One region of the Cupriavidus sp. 05T313 genome, then DNA from elsewhere that is predicted to be linked to it. Evidence: predicted binding sites of a transcription regulator. Region 1 holds the regulator's gene; the other holds the start of a gene.
The links. Region 1 encodes FliA, which starts transcription of late flagellar genes. Its sites were predicted from a motif close to CTAAAGTTTNNNNNNNNNNNGCCGNTA; they were not measured.

Region 1 (13,398 bases):
CCTTAACCACCTGATCCATATGCACGCGGCCGAACTGCTTGGCCGCCAGGAAGTGCAGTCGCTGCTGGACCGCATCGCCAAGGAATCGCCCAAGCTGACTGAAGACCTGGTGCCCAAGGTCATCACCCTCACCGCGCTGCAGAAGATCCTGCAGAACCTGCTGGACGAGAGCGTGCCGATCCGCGACATGCGCACCGTGCTGGACGTGGTGGCCGAGCACGCGCCGAAGATCAGCGATCCCAACGAACTCACGTCGCTGGTGCGCGTGGCGCTGGGGCGTGCCATTACCCAGCAGTGGTTCCCCAACGGCGCTGACCTCCAGGTCATCGGCCTCGACGCCGGGCTGGAACGCGTGCTGTCGCAAGCGCTCACTAACGGCGGCGGCATCGAGCCTGGCCTGGCCGATGCCCTGCTGCAGCAAACGCAAAATGCGGTGAACAGGCAGGAACACCTGGGGCTGGATCCCGTGCTGCTGGTGCCGCATCCGCTGCGCCCGCTGCTGGCGCGCTTCCTGCGCCGGACCATGCCGCAGCTCAAGGTGCTCTCGCATGCCGAGGTGCCGGACAACAGAAATATCAGGATCACCGCCATGATCGGTGGCGCAGCGTGAGGGGTTTCGCAAGATGAGCGTAGCTAAATTCGTGGCGGCCAATGGCCGCGAGGCCTTGCGCCAGGTGCGCGAGGCAATGGGACCGGACGCCGTGGTGCTGTCCAACCGCACCGTCGAGGGGGGCGTGGAGATTGTCGCCATGCGCGACACCGATCTCGGCGCCATCGCCAGCACCGCACCGGTATTCACGCCGCCGCCCGCCGCCGTGGTGGCCGTCGACGGCGCCCTTGGCGACCTGCGCGGCGAACTGCAGACCATGCGCGCCATGATGGAGCGGCAGTTCTCCGGCGTAGGCACCCACAGCCTGCCGTCGCTGGGCGGCGATCCGCTGCGCGATTCGCTGTTTACCTGGTTAGTGACTGCTGGCTTCTCCGGACAGCTTGCGCGATCGCTGCTCGGCCACCTGCCGCTGGGTCATGACCGGCCCGCCGCCATGACCTGGATCCGCCAGGAGCTGGCGCGCAAGGTCCCGGTGCTCAACGACGAAGATGCGCTGTTCGCGCAGGGCGGCGTGCTGGCGCTGGTCGGCCCCACCGGCGTGGGCAAGACCACCACCACGGCTAAGCTGGCAGCGCGCTTCGTGCTCAAGCACGGCCCGGAACGCCTGGCCTTGCTGACCACCGACACTTTCCGTATTGGTGCGCACGAGCAACTGCGCATCTACGGCGACATCCTGGGCGTGCCTGTGCACGCGGTCAAGGATGCGGCCGACCTGCGCTTCGCGCTGGCGGCGCTGACCGATAAGCACCTGGTGATCATCGACACCGTCGGCATGAGTCAGCGCGACCGCAACCTGTCGGAGCAGATCGCCATGCTGGCCGGCGTGCAGGCGCCGGTGCAGCGCATCCTGTTGCTCAACGGCGCCAGCCACGGCGACACCCTCAACGAAGTCGTGCACGCCTACCGCCACGATGCCACGCCCGACGGCGGCATCGACGGCTGTATCGTCAGCAAGCTGGATGAAGCCACGCACCTGGGCTCCGTGCTCGACGTGGTGATCCGGCACCGCCTGCCGGTCTACTACGCCTCCACCGGCCAGCGCGTGCCCGAGCACCTTGAACTCGCCAACGGCGTGTCGCTGGTCGAGCGCGCGTTCCAGACGCCGCGCCGCGGCTCCGTATTCGCCGACGCGGAAGCCGCGCGCCGTGCCATGCCCGCGCAGGACGATGGCGACGCCACCCGCGCGACCAGCGCCGGCGGCGCCGACGGCATGCTGCGCTCGCTGACCGACAACGCCAACGCGGTGGGCGATTGCGTCCAGCAGCTGAACGCTGGCAGCTACAGCTTCGAGCTGGTCCGCTCGCTCTGGCAGCAGCGCACCGAGAACGCGCCCTCGCCGCGCCTGATGGCGCAGCAGGTGCGCGAAGCCGCCTGCCGCGACCTGAGCCGCCATTGCGATCGTTTCGTGCTTTCGCTCAGCGCCACGGTCGCCGCGCCGGTGGCAGGGCGCCGCGCGCCGCGCCCCTGGCAACACACGCTCTGGCTGGCTGACCGCGACGGCCTGCCGCTGGCGGCCGCCGCCGCGCCCGCCGGCCGCACCGGCCCGGCGCTGCAAGCCGGGCAAGGCGGATGGGAAGCCGACGCTGCCACCCTGTGCGCCGCCATCGCCGCCGCCCGTACCGTGGTCAATCTGCTGGATGCCATGCCCGCCGCCGCCACGCTGGCGCGCTGGCAGCAAGCCGGCGAGCGCTGGCTTGCCACCGCGCGCAAGACCACGCGCGTGGTCAGCGGTGGCGCGGCCGTCAAGCTCGATGCGCTGGCCGAAACGCTGACCTTCCACGCGGTGGAAGATATGGACTATCGCGGCCGCGACGCCGTGCAGTGGATCGCGCAAACGCCGGTGCGCGTGCTTGAGGGCCAGGCACGTGGCACGCGCGGCGCCGCCGAGAGCGGCATCGAGGCCGGCCTGCTGGTGTCGCGCGTGGTCGATCGCGAGAACGGCCAGACGCTAGCGGTTCACTACCTGCTGTGCGACCCGGCGTTGTCGGCCGAGGGCGTGCAACTGGCCCGCTGGGCCCGCTGGGCTGAAGCCGGCGAAGCGCAACTTCGCACGCTGCGCCACGCAATGGATCACCTGGGGCAGGGCGGGCAGGCAGGCGGCAACGAATCCTCGCTGGCCGAAGCGCAAGCCTGCGCGCGTCTGCTCGCCCTGCAGATGGCGGTAGCCGCGCTGCGGCTGGAGCAAGCGTGCGACGATAGCGCCGCCGCGTTCCTGGCGCGGCTGACCGGCCGCGCGCCCGCCCGCCAGATGCCGGCCGCCGCCGTGCTGGTGGAAGGCCTCGGCCGTTTGCTGGCCTTGCTCGACGTGCTGGAGAACTACCCCGGCCGAGGTGGCCGCGCCACGCCGTCCGCCACCCACGAAGCGCCGCAGGAGGCCTTTCATCCCGGCGACGCCGCCGGCCTGCTCGAAGCGAGCATGAACGGCAGCCGCGTGTTGCAAACGCTGACGCAGGGAGAATAAGACGTGACTTCACTCGCCTCCGACCAGGCGGAAAGCTTGCGGCGCATGCTGGCGCCCCGCGCCACGCGCCGCATCGCGGTGGTCGCGAGCGATGCCGGTGCCGGCGCCACCACGGTGGCCCTGGGGCTGGCCAACGCACTCGCCATGCAAGGCGAGCGCGTCCTGCTCATCGATGAAGACCGCTTCGGCGCCCGCGCGACCCGCCTTGCCGGCGCCATGCCGGAAGGCACCCTGGCCGCCGTGCTGGGCGGCGCCGTGACGCTGGAAGCCGCGCTGGGCAAGCGCCCGGCCGGCACCATCGCGGTGTTGCCCGGCAGTCCGCAGGCCGGTGGCGGGCTGCAGGCGCTGAATGGCTTTCGCACTGTGCTCACCGATGCCCGCAGCGACGCGGACGGCGGCTTGTCGCAGGTAGCCGGCACGGCGCACAACCTCGTTGTGGTGCTGCGCGCGGAGCCGGCCTCGATCAAGGCCGCCTATGCCTGCATCAAGCGGCTCAATCACCTGTACGCCTGCCGGCGCTTCCACCTGGTGATCAACGCCGCCGCCAGCGATGCCGCCGCGAGTGCCGTGCTGGGCAACCTGGCGCGCACCGCCAGCCAGTATCTCGGCGTCGAGGCGAGCCCCGCCGGCAGCCTGCCGTACGACCCGCTGGTGGAACGCAGCGTGGCACTAGGCCGCTGCGTGGTGGAGGCCTTTCCCGCGGCGCCCGCTACCGCCGCGCTACGCCGCATCGCCACGGGCATTGCCAACTGGCCCTTGTCCACCGATTCCCGTTCAACCCCGACGGCGCCGCTGGCGCCGTCAGCCCCGGCCCTGGCTTAAACGCCTGGGCCTGCAGCCAGGACTCACGAGAATTCCACCATGTACACGATTCAGGGAAAGCTCGAACAGACCGACACCGTGACGGCGCATGCCTCGCTGGTGCGTCGTATCGCCCTGCAACTGGCAGCCAAGCTGCCTGCCAGCGTGCAGCTCGATGACTTGATCCAGGCTGGCATGATCGGCTTGCTCGATGCCGCCAAGCGTTACGAGGACACCCACGGTGCGCGTTTCGAGACCTATGCCAGCCAGCGCATCCGCGGCGCCATGCTTGACGAGGTGCGCGCCAATGACTGGCAGTCGCGCAGCCTGCGCCAGTTCACCCGGCGCATCGAACGCACCGTGCGCGGCCTGGAGCAAACGCTGGGCCGCGCGCCGCTCGACTCCGAAGTGGCGCAGGAGCTTGAGCTGCCGCTCGACGAATACCAGACACTGCTCAATGAAGTCTATGGCTGCCAGCTGCTGCACTACGAGGACTTCGAGCGCTCCGGCGAAGAGGACTTCCTGGACCGGCACCTGAGCGTCAGCGACGATGGCAACCCGCTCACTGTGCTGATGGAAAGCGGCATGCGCGAYGCGCTGATCCGRGCCATCGASKYGCTGCCSGAGCGGGAAAAGCTGGTGCTGTCGRTGTGCTACGACCAGGAGCTCAATTTGCGTGAGATCGGGGCGGTGCTGGAGGTGACGGAGTCGCGGGTCTGCCAGATTCGCAGCCAGGCTATTACGCGGCTTCGTTCGCAGCTGCGCGGCTTGCTATGAGGGGCTGGTGCCATCGTCTTGGCGCTGCGGTGCTGGCCGCGGCCTGCTGCGCGGCCTGGGCCGCGCCCGCCGGGCCGCTGCATTCCTGGTCGGCTTCCGTGAACGGGCCTGCGCTGCATGGCAAAGGGTTGCGTACGGTGTCGCCGCCGATCTTGCCTACCGGTTACTTGCCGCAGGCGGAGGGGGCTATTACTACCGTGCGGTGGCGATATAGTTTTGCTAGTACGCCGCCCAATGAGCTGCAGGCTTATTTGTGCAATGCGCAGCGTTGTGTGTTGTTGCCGGGGGCGGAGGGGCTTACCGAGGCGTTTAGCGGGGATGATGCGGCCAAGGGGTTTGTGTTTGCGTTTCAGGTGCCTGGGCGGGGGGCGCTGATGCCGGTATTGTTGGGGCAGTCGAATCAGGTTACGGTTAGTTTTAGGTGATGTTGCTGTTGCTGGCGGCGGTGGGTTATAAAAACATAAATTCAAAAGCTTAACGTCAAAGGCTTAAAGTCAAAGGCGGTTTTACCCCCTGCGGGGGGCGACCTACTTTCTTGTCTTGCCAAGAAAGTAGGCAAAGAAGCGCGCCGGATGGGGCGACACCCCCTCGGGATCCGGCGAAAAGAGCGGCCGGGACCCAAACTCGCATCGCCTTAAGGCGATACTCAAACATGGGTACCTCTTTTCCGCTCTTTTCGCCGGATCCCGAGGCGCCCCATACGGCCTGGTAAACCTTGACGGCTCGCTTCGCATCGCGTTGGGGTGTGGCCCGCCCCTCGGGCGCTCCCCACGGCTACACCGATCGTGGTTCTGGCGGCATCGCTTCTTCTTGCAATTCCTTCACGGTTTCGAGCCTTAGAGCCTTCGGGGTTTGACGGGGGCGCTGTTGTCCAATGTTGCGCTGGAGCAATCCGGTGTTCGGTGCGCAAGGCCCGGGCTTGTATATCGGGGATCTCGAAGGTACGCCGCTGATTGGCGCATTGACTCGCTTCGCGCAGCACGGTTGCTGCTCGCCGAGCGTTGATACCTGCCGGTGAACGTCAAAGGTGGTTTCACCTCACTGCCCGGGGTGGCCTGAGGGGGATGCGCTGTCGCCTTCTGTTGCCAAGCGGCCTTTGATCCGGGTGGCCCCGAGAACCGCTTCTTGATGTTGCGGACTAACCAGTGGCAGTCCAGGTCGGATCCGGAATCAAGATCCGGAAACCATCAGCCGCTGGCCAGGCTGACCCCTTGCGGCCCAGTCTGCGTCCGTCCGTCCTTCCCGTAGAGCGTCGCATTGTCGCCACGCTGACGCAGCGCCAGGATCGCTTCTTCGGTGAATTCAAGATGCGCGTCCACCACGGCGGAATTGAGCGCATTGGCATCGCGCGCACTGCGCGCGGCAAACACCAGCGTCCGCCATGCGGCTTCAACGCCCGCATCGATCTGCCGCCCGAACAATTGTCCGCCCGCGCCGGTGCGAATGCCCAAAGCCCCCATCTGTGCCTCGCGGGTGCGCGTCAAGGCACTCAGCAAGCCGGCAAGTTCGACCTTGCGTTCCAGCAACCCGGCCAGGGCCTGGTAGTCGCCGGCCTTGATCATGGTTCTTTCCTCGCCGAGCACGGCGGCGAATTCCTGCGCCAGCTCGGTTTCGCGGCGCAGGTTCTGGATCAGGGACTGGCTCATGGCGTGCCTATCTTGGGTATGGGTTGGCTAAACAAATGGCCGCGCAGCAGGGGGATCAGGCGCCGCCGTTCAGCTCACGCAGGGACGCGAGCAGGCCGTCGGCGATCTTGCTGGGGTCGATCCTGATCCGGCCTTCGGCGATGGCCTGGCGGATTTTCTCGACCTTGGCGGTATCGATATCGTCGTCACGATCTTCTACCAGGCGGGCGCCGATCTCGCGCACCTGGGCCGACAGGGGGCTGACGCGCACGCTGGACGTATCCGGGGCCGTGGTCGGCCCGGGGGCGCCGGCCACGCTGCGCGTGGCGCCGTCGATGGCGTCGCCCGCCCTCGACGAGGTGGTCTGATTGATCTTCACGGTAATTCCTTGCTGGGTACCTTTGGCTTATCGGATGGCTCAGGCAAAACTTTAGGGTGAAATGGCGTCGGAAAGCCCCGCTTTCCCGGCCCTGAGCCTGCGCGCCATTGTCTCATGAGACGGTTGCGTAACCCCATGGGCCACGCTTGCCGCGTTCCCCTATTGTTGCAGCACCACCGTGTCGCCGCTGCGCACCAGCGCATTGACTACCTGACCGTTCTTTAGCCGCACCTGCACGTTGTTGCCCACCGGCGCGTCGGCCATCACCTTGCCTTCGCTGCTGAGCTGGAACGATTCGCCTTCCACCACCACGGTCACGTTCTGCCCCTGCCGTACGGCAATGGCCTTCTTCAGCAGATCCATCCGCAACGGCGAGCCCGCGGCGATGCGGTTCGCCGCCACCGCGCCGGTCACTTGCACGGGATCGGTCACCACCGCGCGCGGCAGCGAGGCCAGGTCGCCCTGGCGGACTTCCATGTCGGCCGCGTCGACGGGTTCGCCGGGCATGAGGTTGCGCGCGGCCACATAGTAGTCGGCAACCACCGACACGCGCGCCTGGACATAGCGCGTCCACGGACGCTCGCCCGCGCAGCGCACGCCCACGGAGACGCGACCCCAGGGCGACGCGCCTGGCGGCAGGAAGGGTTCGGGAAGCGGGCAATCCGGCGCGCGCCCGCCCGAAGGCGGCACCACCTGGATGTTGGCCTTGCCTGGCAGGCCGGCGGTCTGGCGTTCAAGGAACTGCTCGACCGCGGTACGCACCGGGTCTTCGGTAAAAGGCGAGGGCGGTGCCGCGCCGGCGCCGCCGGGCAGCGTGCCGCTGGCGGCGAGCACGCAGAGCAGGGCGCGCGCCGCGGCGGCCCGGAAACGAGTGTTCATGTGTGTATCCCGGCAAGAAAACGACGTGGGGCGCGCCGCGGGAGCGGGCGCCACGTGCGTGACAACGGGTCCCATTGTAGGCAGCCCTGCAATCTTGCTCGGGTCGAAATACGCAGGTTTCTTTGCCCTATTCGTGCGATTGGCATGGCGGGGCCGCCCCTAAGATGACACACCTGAAAAGGTCGACCTTCATCGCTCTCCCCTTCAGCGAGACACAGACATGATTGACAGACTCGATGCGGCATTGCGCTTCCAGCAAGAAGCGCTGAGCTTGCGGACCCAGAGGCAATCAGTGATTGCCTCCAATATCGCGCACGCCGATACACCCGGCTACAAGGCGCGCGACTTTGATTTCTCCAGCACGCTGGCGCAGAGCGTCGAGCGGGGCAAGCGCGCCGAAGGCGTTTCGCTGTCCACCACGTCGGTGCGGCATTTGCCGGGCCAGGCGTCGGCGTCGGGGATCGACGAGAGGAACCTCGAGTACCGCATCCCGATGCAGTCGAGTATCGATGGCAATACGGTCGAAATGGATACCGAACGCGTCGCCTTTGCCGACAACGCGGTGCATTTCGAATCCGGGCTCACCGTGATGAGCGCCAAGATCAAGACCATGCTGTCAGCCATCCAGCAGTGAGCGCACCATGCCAGCCATGAACATCTTCGAAGTCACCGGTTCGGCCATGGCTGCGCAGTCGCAGCGCCTGAACGTGACCGCCTCCAACCTCGCCAACGCCGACAGCGCCGTTGGCCCCAATGGCCAGCCTTACCGCGCCAAGCAAGTGGTGTTCGGCCTGGCCGCGACACCAGGCCAGAGCGACATCGGGGGCGTGCAGGTGGAGGGCGTGATGGAGGATCCGTCGCCGCCGCGCATGGTCCACAACCCCACGCATCCGCTGGCGAACGCCGACGGCTACGTGACGATGCCAAACGTCAACCCGGTGGAGGAGATGGTCAACATGATCTCGGCCTCGCGTTCCTACCAGGCCAACGTGGAAGTCCTCAACACCGCCAAGAACATGATGCTCAAGACACTGACCATCGGTCAGTAAACCGGGATACGCAATGACTACGACCTCCGCCACAAGCAACAACACCAGCGCCGCCGGGATTGCCAATACGCTGCAAAGCGGAAGCGCGAGCGCGGCCGACCTGCAGAACAACTTCCTGAAGATGCTGGTCACCCAGATGAACAACCAGGACCCGCTCAACCCGATGGACAACTCGCAGCTGACCACGCAGCTGGCGCAGATCAGCACGGTGAGCGGCATGCAGACCATGAACGCCACGCTGAATACGCTGCTGGGCCAGGTCAGCGCCAGCCGCGCCATGGACTCCGCGGCACTGATCGGCAAGACGGTAATGGTGCCGGGCAGCGCCACGTCGGTGGCGGGCGGCGTGCCGGGCAAGATCGGTGTCGACCTGCCCGCGACCGCGGATGCGGTCACCGTGCAGGTGCTCGACAAGGACGGCAACACCGTGCGCACCATCGACATGAAGGGCCAGGTTGCCGGCGTGCACGACATCGCCTGGGACGGCAAGAACGACGCGGGCGTCGCGGTAGCGGACGGCGACTACAGCTTCAAGGTGACCGCCACCGCCAACGGCAAGGATGTCACGCCGGTGGCGCTGGTGTACGGCAAGGTCAACAGCATCAGCGGTGACTCCACCGGTGTGCTCGTCGATATCGGCAATGACCGCACCGCGTCGGTCGACGACGTTCGCCGCATTCTTTAAGACATCAGCGAATCAGCTAACTAGGGGAATATCATGGGTTTCGGTCAAGGGGTAAGCGGCATCAACGCCGCCGCATCGAATCTGGACGTCATCGGCAATAACATCGCCAACGCCAACACCGTCGGCTACAAGCAATCGACGGCCCAGTTCGCCGACGTGTATGCCGGTACCAAGATTGGCCTCGGTACCACAGTGAACTCGGTGGTGCAGTCATTCAACCAGGGCAATATCGAATCGAGCGGCAGCGCGCTCGATGTGGCGATTACCAACGGCAATGGCTTTTTCCGCCTGACCGACTCGTCGGGCTCAGTCTTTTACTCGCGCAATGGCCAGTTCCAGCGCCAGCAAGACGGCCGCATCACCAATGCGCAGGGCCTTCAACTGAGCGGCTATCCGGCAGGCGCGACCGGCGGCGGTGCGGTGCAGCCGCAACCCCTGGTCGTGCCGAACACCACGATGGCGGCCAAGGCTACGACCACGCTGGGCGTTTCCTTCAACCTGGATTCCGGCAGCAAGGTACCGGGAGCGGCATTCGCCAGCACGCCGGCGGCGCTGCCTACGTCCAATATGTACAACTACAGCTCCGGCGTTACGGTGTACGACTCGCTGGGCAACGCCAGGCAGCTGACGGCGTACTTCTCCACGGGTACCCCCGGCGCGGGCACGTTCCCGGCAGCCGGTGGCGGTGGCACCGACTGGACGATGAACCTGACCGATGCGGCGGGCAATGTCGTCGGCGCGCCGATCACGCTGAAGTTCGACTCGAAGGGCACGCTGCAGGTACCGGGCGCAGGTGCTACCACCACCATCAATATTGCGGCTTCCAACGGCGCGGCTCCGCTGGCCATCGCGATGGACCTGACCGGCACCACGCAGTTCGCCGGCGCCAGCGATACCAAACCGCCTGTCCAGAACGGCTATACCGCCGGCAGCCTGCTCGGCTTCGCGATCCAGCCGGACGGCACGATCCTCGGCAGCTATTCGAACCAGCAAAAGCAGTCGCTGGGCCAGGTCGTGATGGCCGGCTTCGGCAACACGCAGGGCCTGAAGCCCGAAGGCAACAATGTGTGGTCCGAGACGGGCGCGTCGGGTCAGGCGGTGATCGCCGCGCCTGGCGGCAGCCTCGGCCAGCTCAAGTCCAACGCGGTGGAAGCTTCCAACGTGGACTTGTCGGGCCAGCTCGTCAGCCTGATCGTGGCGCAGCGCAACTACCAGGCCAACGCGCAGACCATCAAGGCGCAGGACACGGTCATGCAGACCCTGGTCAACCTGTAATGCGCAGCGTCGGCAGGATAGGCCGGACGAACCGGACGAGCGGGAGTTAAAGGGACGCCATGGACCGCATGATCTATACCGCCCTGTCGGGCGCCAAGCAGACGCTCGACCAGCAGGCCGCGGTGTCCAACAACCTGGCCAACACGTCGACCCCCGGCTTCCGGGCACAGGTCAATATGTTCCGCGCGGTGCCGGTGGTGGGGCAGGCGTCGCCGACGCGCGCCTTCGCGCTGGCCTCCACGCCCGGCGCCGACCTCAAGGCCGGTCCGCTGACCTACACCGAGCGTCCGCTGGACGTGGCGCTGCAGGGCAACGGCTGGCTGACGGTGCAGGCACCGGACGGTAGCGAAGCCTACACCCGCGCGGGCTCGCTGCAGGTGTCGGCGGACGGGCAACTGCAGACCAGCACCGGCCTGCAGGTGATGGGCGACGGTGGCCCGATCGCGGTGCCGCCGGGTGCGGCGGTCAGCATCGGCAGCGACGGCACGATCACGGCGCGCGGCCCCGGGGAAACCTCCGCCGGCCTGGCCCAGATCGGCAAGCTGCGCCTGGTGAATCCGCCGCCCGATTCCATCGCCCGTGGCGACGATGGCCTGTTCCGCCTGCGCCCCGGCGCGCAGCCGCTGCAGGTCGATGCCAACATCCGCGTCATTGCCGGCGCGATCGAGGGCAGCAACGTCAATCCGGTCGAGTCGATGGTCGACATGATCGCCAACGCCCGCCGCTTCGAGATGCAGATGAAGATGATCCAGAGCGCGGATTCCAACGAACAGCGCTCCAACCAGCTGCTCTCGACCAACTGAAATTGAATTGATGTGCCGCCGCGGCTCGCGGCGGCCTTGTGAGGACAAACATGATCCGCTCTCTCTGGATTGCCAAGACCGGCCTCGATGCGCAGCAGACGCAGATGGACGTGATCTCGAACAACCTGGCCAACGTCTCCACCAACGGCTTCAAGCGTGGACGCGCCGTGTTCGAGGAACTGATGTACCAGACCGTACGCCAGCCAGGCGCGCTGTCTTCGGACCAGACCACCCTGCCGTCCGGCCTGCAGCTGGGCACCGGCGTGCGCCCCGTGGCAACCGAGCGCATCCATACCCAGGGCAATCCGCAGCAGACCGGCAACAGCAAGGACGTGGCCATCCTCGGCAACGGCTTCTTCCAGGTGGCACTGCCCGACGGCACCACCGCCTACACGCGTGACGGCTCGTTCCAGAGCGACCAGAACGGCCAGCTGGTGACGTCCAGCGGCTTTGTGATCCAGCCTGCCATCACCCTGCCGGCCAACTACACGTCGCTGACCGTGGCGCGTGACGGCACCGTCTCGGTGACGCAGCCCGGCTCGGCCAACAACGTGCAGGTCGGCCAGCTGCAACTGGCGACCTTCGCCAACCCGGCCGGCCTGGAAAGCCTCGGCGAGAACATGTATGTGCAGACCGACGCATCGGGTGCACCGAACACCACCGTGCCTGGCCTGAACGGCGCCGGCACGCTGCAGCAGAACTACGTGGAAGCGTCCAACGTCAACGTGGTCGAAGAGCTGGTCAGCATGATCCAGACCCAGCGCGCTTACGAGATCAACAGCAAGGCCGTGCAGACGTCCGACCAGATGTTGCAGCGCCTCACCCAGCTCGGATGATCATGATGGCCTCGCTGATTCGCCTGGGCGCGCTTGCCGTGTGCTGCTTCGCGACTGGTTGCGCGATGGTTCCGCGCGAGCCGCTGGTGCAGCTTCCCACCACCGCACGGGCCGAGCCGCGCGCGCTGGCGCGGTCGAGCGGATCGATCTACCAGTCGTCGTATGCCGGCAATCCGCTGTTCGAGGATCGCCGGCCGCGCAACGTGGGCGACATCCTCACCATCGTGATCAGCGAGAACGTCAACGCCAGCAAGAACTCCGGCACCAACGCCAGCCGCACTTCCAACAGCGCGCTGGCGTTCGACGCGGTGCCCAAGGCGCTGGCTGGCCTGTTCAGCAGCAGCCAGAATGCCACGATGAGCGGTGCCAACGCGCTCAAGGCCAGCGGTGGCGCCAGCGCCACCAACACATTCAACGGCACCATCACCGTGACCGTGCTGGAAGTGCTGGCCAACGGCAACCTGATCGTCTCCGGCGAAAAGCAGATGGCGATCAACCAGGGTGCGGAGTTCATCCGCTTCTCCGGCGTGGTCAACCCGCGCACGATTACCGGTGACAACGCGGTGCCCTCCACGCAAGTGGCGGACGCGCGCATCGAGTACACCGCCAAGGGCTATATCGACGAAACGCAGAACATGGGCTGGCTGCAGCGTTTCTTCCTCAATGTTTCACCGTATTGATCACCGACCGCGTCATGTTCCTGTCTTCGCTCCCTGCCTTGCGCTGCCGCTTTGTCCGCGCTCTCTTCCTTGCGCTGACGCTGGGCCTGCTCGCGAGCGCGGCGCACGCGGAACGGCTGAAGAATCTCGCCACCTTCCAGGGCGTGCGTGACAACCCGCTGGTGGGCTACGGCCTCGTGGTGGGACTGGATAACACCGGCGACCAGACCATGCAGACGCCGTTCACCACGCAGAGCTTGACCAATATGCTCTCGCAGCTGGGCATTACCCTGCCCGCCGGCAAGAACATGCAGCTCAAGAATGTGGCGGCGGTCATGGTCACGGCCACGCTGCCGCCGTTTGCGCAGCCGGGCAGCCAGCTCGACGTGGTGGTGTCCTCCATGGGCAATGCCAAGAGCCTGCGTGGCGGCACACTGCTGATGACGCCGCTCAAGGGCGCCGACGGCCAGGTCTACGCGATCGCGCAGGGCAATATGCTGGTGGGTGGCGCGGGCGCGTCGGCCAACGGCAGCAAGGTACAGGTCAACCAGCTGGCGGT
Region 2 (8,324 bases), on a different contig from region 1:
ACTTCATCCACCAGCCCGGCGGCCTGCTGCTGCAGGCTCTCGGCGGCGGCGGCGGCCTGCTCCACCAGCGCGGCATTCTGCTGCGTCACGCTTTCCATCTGGCTGATGGCGAGGTTGACCTGCTCGATGCCGGACGACTGCTCTTCGCTTGCGGCGGCGATCTCGCCCATGATGTCGGTCACGCGCTTCACCGCCCCGACGATATCGTCCATGGTGCGGCCCGCGTCCTCTACCTGCTTGGCGCCATGGGCCACCTGACCCACCGAGCCACTGATCAGTTGCCCGATTTCCTTGGCTGCCGACGAAGAGCGCTGGGCCAGGCTGCGCACCTCGGCCGCCACCACGCTGAAGCCTCGTCCCTGCTCGCCGGCACGGGCAGCTTCCACCGCTGCGTTCAGTGCCAGGATATTGGTCTGGAAGGCAATCCCCTCGATCACGCCCACGATCTCGGCCACCTTGGCCGACGATTGCGAAATATGCTGCATGGTCTCGACCACGCCACGCACGGCGCGCCCGCCCTCGATCGCCACGCCCGAGGCACTCACCGCCAGTTCGTTGGCATGGCGCGCGTTCGCGGCATTCTGCTTGACCGTGGAGGTCAGCTGCTCCATCGAGGCCGCAGTCTGCTCAAGCGAGGCAGCCTGTTCTTCGGTGCGCTGGGAAAGATCGGTATTGCCGCTGGCGATTTCCCGGGTAGCGCCACCGATGGAGCGGGTCGCGCCCTGGATGCCGTGCACCAGTGCCGCCAACTGGCCAAAAGCGCGCTCCAGCGCGCCCAGCATGCGGCCCATTTCGTCATCGTTCTGCACCTGGATCGCGTACGTCAGGTTGCCGTGCGCCAGCGCCTGTGCCGCTTCCAGCGCATGGCGAGCCGGTCGCGTGATCGAGCGCGTGATGCCGATGCCCAGGGCCGCCGCCAGGGCCACCGCGACGGCGGCCAGGCCCAGCAGCAGGTTGCGGGCCGTCTCATAACTGGCGTTCGCCTCCTGCACGGCAGCCAGCGCAACCTTGCGGCCGGTCTCGGTCAGTTCGCTCAACTTGTCGAAATAAGGCGCCTGCGCCGCCGGCAGCGTCGCCACCAGCGCGCTGCGGGCACCATCGAACTCGCCGCCCTGCAACTGGCGCAGCACCATGTCGAGCTGGCCGTTATAGGCAGTGCGTGCCTCGGTCAGCCCCCGATACAACTCCCGGGTCTCCGGTCTGCCGGACGTGGACAGCCACTTCCCAAGTTCATCCAGCGTGACGCCCATTTTCTCGCGCAGCCCCGCGATCTCCCCGGCATTGCGCTTTACCGCAACCGGGTCCTCGTTCATGGTGGCATCGCGCACCAGAATCCCGATCCGCAACGCATCCTGCTTGACGCGCTCGATATCCAGCACCTTGAACAAGCGTCCCTCCACGGTGATGCGCATCGATTCGTTCATGGTGCGCAGAGACGTCATGCCCAGCACCGCCACGGCAACCAGCAGCAACGCCACCAGCGAAAACGCCACCGTCAGGCGCGCCCCAATGCCAAAGTTTCGCAACCAACGCATCTTCCCGGCTCCTTTTACTCTCATCGCGCGCGCTTTTCCGCGCCCCGGACAGATTTCCGGGACGACACCGCACCGCGGACTTAACGGCAGAGAGCGGGCCAAGCTTGAGGGCAACATCAAGACATTTCCGAAGAAAACGGAAAATACGGGAACAAAAGCAAATATGAGGGGGAAAAGCCCGGCAATTCGAACGATTGGCGGGATGCGACCTGTCGTCTAATGTTAACCAGGCGCTCCGAAGTGCTGCCAGCGGCGCATGCAGCCAAAGGCGCGCAACAAAACAAGTGGGCACGCAAAAAAAGAAGCCCACGCGCGGGGTGCTCGTAGGCTTTCCAGGACTGCTATGAGCCGAAAGGCTCGTTAGCGAATATAAACCTGCTTACATGAGGTGTAAATCCAATTTCTATCAGGGATAACTCTGATAGAAAAAGTGCTGGCGACGCCATTCAAGTGACGAATGGGCGGCATGGAAAACATCGCAACTGCAGGCCAGGGTCACCTTGCCGCCCGCAAACCTATGCTGAACGGGGGTTGCGGGCGCTGGTGACGTTGGGACTTGCCGCACATGTGCAAACAAGGCAAACCGCAGCATTGTGACGCAAGAGTATTATTAGAGGAAACTCTCGATCTCAGGTGCGCCCCCCCCCAACCGTTCCGATTTGTAAAATTTTGTTACCCTCGCGCCTGAAGTACCCCCCGTCTTTTCCGGCTGCCCCTGCCGCCAGCGTTTGCGGGGCAGCATCGGAGCCGCCGCCCGGACACACGTCGGGGCCGGACGTGATCCATGCAGCCAGATCCAGCGCCAGCACAGAGAGCGGATATTTCATCCCCCGCCGCACCCAGGCCACGCCGCAGCCCACCCCAGGCCGTGCTGTAACCCCCCTATTGCCCGGGCCCATATATTGGACCCTTGCCAGCCGCCAGAACCCGTGCGGGCTCTTCCGGAGACGTTGTGAACAAGAAGGAAACCAGGATCACCCGTCCGAGCAGGCAACTGCAGCAGCTGCAGTTCTCCACGCTCAGCGCCAGCCACAGCCCTGTCGTCGTACACCTGTCGAGCGGCATTCGCCTGCACGGCGTGATCGTGGCCTCGGACAACTATATGGTGCTGCTGGCGGAATCGCCGCGAGACCCGCAGCCGCAAGTCGTCTACAAGCACGCCATTGCCGTGATCACGCCCGCCCATGCGCCGGAGGCCATGGCGGCGGTGCCCGGGGCGGAGACTTCGCCGGAGTTTGTGAGTTTGTATACGCCACGGACCCGCAAGCGGAGATAACCAGGGAGGGCGCGCCAGCCGGTTGTGCGCACAAGCGGCGCAGCTTTCGTGCGATGGCCCCGCCCGCATCAGCCACCCCCAGAGCCGCTCGGAAGCTATCCGCGAAAAAACTTCTGCACATTGCCCCAAAGATCACACTAAATCTTTTCCCGCCCCGGTCGATAACCCTAACAACGGAGGCACTACACGCACTGCAACGCAGTCAGCCAACGTTACGGCACCCGCCGGACTGCATAAATCACTGCATATAGGAGTCGTACCATGGCGTCAGTCATTAATACCAATTCGTTGTCTCTGATGACTCAGAACAACCTGAATGCATCGCAATCGCAGCTGAACACGGCGATTCAACGCCTGTCGTCGGGCCTGCGCATCAACAGCGCCAAGGACGACGCAGCCGGCCTGGCCATTGCCAACCGCTTCACCGCCAACATCAACGGCCTGACCCAAGCCAAGCAAAATGCTAACGACGGCATCTCGCTGGCGCAAACGACTGAAGGCGCGCTGACCGAAGTCACGAACAACCTGCAACGTATCCGTACCCTGTCGGTGCAAGCAGCGACTGGTTCGAATTCGGCAGACGACCTGAAGTCGATCCAGGATGAAATCGGCCAGCGCATGGACGAAATCAACCGCATCTCCACGCAGACCGACTTCAACGGCGTCAAGGTACTGTCTGGCTCGGCAAAGCCCCTGAACATTCAAGTTGGCGCCAGCGACGGCCAGACCATCTCGGTGAATCTGCAGGAAATCAGCACGAAGACGCTGAACATGACCGGCTTCAACGTGTCTGGCACCGGCACGCCGAATACGGCCGCTACCAGCCAGGACCTGCTGGCAGCCGGCTTTACCGCAGGCGCAACGACCAACGGCACCACCGCCTACTCCAAGAATTACACTGGCGCTGACAGCGCCACGCTGGCCAATGTGCTCGGCAAGGTTGCTACTGGTGATACGGTCAACGACGCCGGCATTGCCACCATCGCAAACTACACCTATAACGGCACGGACTTCTCCTTTGCCGACACGGCACGTACTGCCGCGCGCATCTCGAGCGACCTGAAGCCGGCTGCTGGGAACGTTACCAATGTGTCGATCAAAATCGGCAACAATCAAGCGGTTTCCGCCAACATTGACAGCAATGGCATGCTGACCTCGGCCACCAGCGGTAACAAGCTGTTTGTGGACGCTGCAGGCAACCTGACCGAGAACGATCTGGCCGGCACCCTCACGCAGGCGGATATCAACAACGGCGGCGGCGCTGGCGACCTGATCAAGGCAATCGGCACATCGGGTGCAGCCGGTAAGTTGAGCTCAATCACCGTGGGCAACGCGGCCAACGCTCCCAGCTACGCGTTCACTGGCGGCGTTGCGACGGCAAATGCGACTAATCTGCATATCTCGGCCGCAGCCCTGACAACTCAGGTTCAAGCAAGCAACGGCGCCAATGCAATCACTACGGTGCTCGGTGGGGCTACCTACATCACCGCAGCTGGCGGTGCGGTTACGACGGGTGGTAACCCGGTCAATGTTGATATGAACGGCGCGCTTACCACCAACACGGCCGAGAAGCTGTTCGTTCACAGCAACGGCCAGGTGACCGATGGCTCGGCGAACGCGGTATATGAAGACTCGGCGAACGCTGGGAAGTTCACCCTCAACGCTACGAGCGGTAAGACCTCCACCGCCAATCCGCTGGACGTCCTCGACAAGGCCCTGTCGATGGTTGACAAGCTGCGCAGCTCGCTGGGTGCGATCCAGAACCGTCTGGATTCCACCATCGCCAACCTTGGCACGACCATCACCAACCTGTCGTCGTCGCGTTCGCGTATTCAAGACGCTGACTACGCCACGGAAGTGTCGAACATGACCCGCGGCAACATCCTGCAGCAAGCCGGCACTTCGGTGCTGGCTCAAGCGAACCAGACCACGCAAGGCGTGCTGTCGCTGCTGCGTTAATGCAGTAATACGAAGCACCAGGGCCGGGCCACCACAAGCCCGGCCTTGTGCCGGAGGGTTTTCGCAGGGCCCCTTTGCCCTGCGAAAGCGTTTCGAACCCACCCCCGACAACGGTCATGGCAAATCCGACAAGCTTGATCCCGCCGCTGCCGCTCTCTCCGTCCCTGCCTCCCGCAGGCCGCGAGGGCACGCCCTCTGCCTTACCCGCGAGCGACAACAGCGCTGGCACGCAGGCTGGCGCAAACAAACAAGCAGCTCCTGTCATGACCGAAGACACTGCCATCCAGCACCTGAAGGATTTGTTGCGCACCACCGCATTCAATGTGGAGTTCGAAATTGACCAGGATACCCACCGCGTGATCACCAAGGTAGTGGACAAGGACACCGGCGACGTCATCAGGCAACTGCCCTCTGAAGAGGTCATGCGCATCGCCCACGCCCTGCAAAAGGCGCAAGGCTTGTTCGTACATCAAGAAGCCTGAGACCGGTAGCCGGCTCAGCCCCGTTTAAGCAATTTCCCGGATAAGAACGATATGGCAACCATCTCGAACCTTGGCGTGGGCTCCGGCCTGGACCTGAACACCCTGCTGGACCAGCTCACCACGGCGGAACAGGCACCGCTCACGGCCATCCAGAACCGGGCCACCAGCTATCAGGCGAAGCTGTCGGCCTACGGTCAGGTGCAGAGCATGCTGTCGGCATTCCAGGGGGCGGCTAAGCAACTATCCGATCCGAACTTCTTCAACTCGACGACCGCTACATCGTCCGCCGCCAATGTGCTTGGCGCGGTCGGAAGCACCTCCGCGGTATCGGGCACCTATGCTGTCAACGTGTCGTCCCTGGCACAGTCACAATCACTGGTGTCCGCCGGGCAGGCCAAGCTGACCGATGCGATCGGCACCGGTACCATTCATATCGACTTCGGGACGATCACCGGCGGTACGCTGGACCCGGTGACCGGCAAGTACACCGGTGCAACGTTCGCGGCGAATCCGCCGCCGGCATCCGGCACCAGCGGCTTCGACATCAAGATCGATAGCACCAACAACTCGCTGCAGGGCATCCGCGACGCCATCAACAAGGCCAATGGGGGGGTCACCGCCAGCATCGTCAACGACGGCAGCGGCACGCCATACCGTCTGGTGCTGACGTCCAACGCCACCGGCGCCAATAGCAGCATGCGGATCTCCGTAGCGGAGACTGACGGCGGCACAAAACTGTCTGACCTGGTGAGCTATAGTCCCGGCAAAAACCAGGATCTGACCGGCAATGAAGTGCAGAGCATGCAGCAAACGATCGTTGCCCAGAATGCACAGTTGACCGTCAACAATATTGCAGTCCAGAGCACCAGCAACACCGTGACCGACGCCATCCAGGGTGTCACGCTGTCGCTAACGCAAGGGGGAACCACCACGGTCACGGTGCAACGCGACGTCAAGACTATCCAGACGGCTGTGCAGAGCTTCGTCACCGCCTACAACAATCTGCAAAAGACCGCCGCGAGTCTGTCGAATTACGATCCCACCAGCCAAAGCGCTTCCCCGTTGACCGGCGATGCGACGCTGCGGCTGATTCAGGGCCAGATGCGCGGCATCCTGAACACGCCACAGATGGGTGGCTCCGGCGCGGTCACAGGACTGGCAAACATCGGCGTGACGTTTCAGGTCGATGGCACGATGGCCTTCGATGCCACCAAGCTGACCAGCGCATTGACCACGGATCCGAATGGTGTAGCCGGCCTTTTCTCCAACGCTAACGGCAAGGACGGCTATGGCAACCAGATCAATAGCCTGGTGACCTCGCTGACCGGCACCAAGGGCACCCTGACGAACGCGACGGATGGGATCACGCAAACGTTGAAGTCGCTTAGCGATCAATACAGCGAAACGCAGACCCGCATCAACGCCACCGTCGCGCAATACAAGGCGCAGTTCACGAATCTGGACTTGATCATGTCCCAGATGAACAACACCAGCAAATACCTGACCCAACAGTTCAATGCGCTGAACAACTCCAACAGCAGCAAGTAATACAACCCTTACCGAACGTGGGAATCGATCGCCATGTATGCTCGTCACGCCATTAATGCCTATGCCCAAGTCGGTGTCCAGACTGGCGTCATGGACGCCAGCCCCCAGAAGCTGATCGCGATGCTCTACGATGGCGCCCGCACCGCCATTGCCCAGGCGAAGTTCCATATGGCTGCCAGCGATGTGTCGGCCAAGGGCAACGCCATCACCAGGGCCATCAACATCATTGACAACGGCCTGAACGCCGCGCTCGATCACGAGCAAGGCGGTGAGATTTCGGCAGGCCTTGAACAGCTCTATGACTACATGACGCGGCGCCTGTTGCTGGCCAACCTGCGCAACGATCCCGCCCTGCTGACTGAAGTGGACGGCTTGCTCGGGAACCTGGCTTCCGCCTGGTCCGAGATGAGCAACGCCCCCGATGGCGCTACCCCACACCTGTCGCTTGTTACGGAGCGCTGAGATGACCGCATTGAGCCCGATCCTGCATTGCTACCGGGAACTGGAATTGCTTGCCGAGCAGATGCTTGAGCTGGCACGTGCCGGGAACTGGACTGCAATGGCCGAACTGCAGCAGGTCTACACCGTCCAGGTGGATCAACTCCGCCGCATGGACCACAGCGTGCCCATTTCGGATCGCGAACGGATGGACCGGTATCAGCGGCTGGAGCGCATCCTTGGCTACGACGCTGCCATCCGCAACCTGTTGACGCCGGAGATGAACAGGCTGGGCGCGCTGCTGGGCAATGCGCGCCGCCAGCAGGATCTGCATCACGCCTACGGCAGCGTTGCCGCCTGAGGCAACGCTGCGCGACCCGCACGCCAGAAACGCTCAGAACGCTAAAGGCTGATTGCCATGACCGGCATCCCCATCTCGCCGGACCCGGCAGCCCTCCTGCGCGGCGCAGACCCGCAAGGGCTGCGCAATGCGCTCTCGGTCTCCAAGCTGGAGGCCCTGCTGCCCACCGGCAAGATTGCCCCTGGCGAAAGCCAGACCGCCGGCGGCGGCACGATTCAAGGCCGCGGCGTCGATGCGCTGCAGTCGGATACGGCCGCAGCCGGGCGAAGCGCTCAGACCGGCTCGACGCGCGAAACGCTCAGTTTTGCCGCACGCACCATTCTCGACCTGCTTGACCGTACCGACGCGCAGCCCGCACGGGCCGCGGCCCCAATGCTGCCGTCGCCCGCCGGCGCACCGAATCCGGCCACAGTGCGCGCCGCCCTGGCCGGACTGGTCCAGCACAGCGGCCTCTTCTACGAAAGCCACCTGGCCGAGTGGGTCAGCGGAAACCGTCCTCTGGCCGACGTGCTGAAGGCACCCCAGGCTGCTTTCAATCAACCGAGGCCGGGCGAGCCGCCCCTGGCCGGCAATCCCGCCCCGCAGCAGCCCGTCCAGGCACAGCCGGTGTTGCTGCTGCCGGCGCCGGCGGCTTACACCGCGAGCACGGCGCAACTGGCCGGGGCCACGTTGCCCAACCCTGCGGGAGCAGTTCCAGCAGAGGCCGCGGTTACGGAAGACACCGG

Region 2: a site for FliA is predicted at 2,949-2,975, ahead of AC1DKD_RS27010 (flagellin N-terminal helical domain-containing protein). Genes of this name have one in related genera too.

The regions. Positions count from the first base shown of each region.
Region 1 covers NZ_JBFTLX010000046.1:8,842-22,239, forward strand. The annotation lists gene flhA (flagellar biosynthesis protein FlhA) at 1-610, shown strand, start outside; gene flhF (flagellar biosynthesis protein FlhF) at 624-3,071, shown strand; gene AC1DKD_RS13060 (MinD/ParA family ATP-binding protein) at 3,075-3,893, shown strand; gene AC1DKD_RS13065 (RNA polymerase sigma factor FliA) at 3,933-4,649, shown strand; gene AC1DKD_RS13070 (flagellar protein FlhE) at 4,646-5,074, shown strand; gene AC1DKD_RS13075 (flagella synthesis protein FlgN) at 5,837-6,295, opposite strand; gene flgM (flagellar biosynthesis anti-sigma factor FlgM) at 6,351-6,653, opposite strand; gene flgA (flagellar basal body P-ring formation chaperone FlgA) at 6,813-7,532, opposite strand; gene flgB (flagellar basal body rod protein FlgB) at 7,753-8,166, shown strand; gene flgC (flagellar basal body rod protein FlgC) at 8,174-8,581, shown strand; gene AC1DKD_RS13100 (flagellar hook assembly protein FlgD) at 8,595-9,266, shown strand; gene flgE (flagellar hook protein FlgE) at 9,300-10,541, shown strand; gene flgF (flagellar basal-body rod protein FlgF) at 10,601-11,344, shown strand; gene flgG (flagellar basal-body rod protein FlgG) at 11,395-12,180, shown strand; gene flgH (flagellar basal body L-ring protein FlgH) at 12,177-12,860, shown strand; gene AC1DKD_RS13125 (flagellar basal body P-ring protein FlgI) at 12,875-13,398, shown strand, end outside.
Region 2 covers NZ_JBFTLX010000150.1:462-8,785, forward strand. The annotation lists partial or broken gene AC1DKD_RS27000 (methyl-accepting chemotaxis protein) at 1-1,535, opposite strand, end outside; gene AC1DKD_RS27005 (RNA chaperone Hfq) at 2,488-2,811, shown strand; gene AC1DKD_RS27010 (flagellin N-terminal helical domain-containing protein) at 3,073-4,770, shown strand; gene AC1DKD_RS27015 (flagellar protein FlaG) at 4,887-5,252, shown strand; gene fliD (flagellar filament capping protein FliD) at 5,304-6,800, shown strand; gene fliS (flagellar export chaperone FliS) at 6,834-7,262, shown strand; gene AC1DKD_RS27030 (flagellar protein FliT) at 7,264-7,599, shown strand; gene fliK (flagellar hook-length control protein FliK) at 7,657-8,324, shown strand, end outside.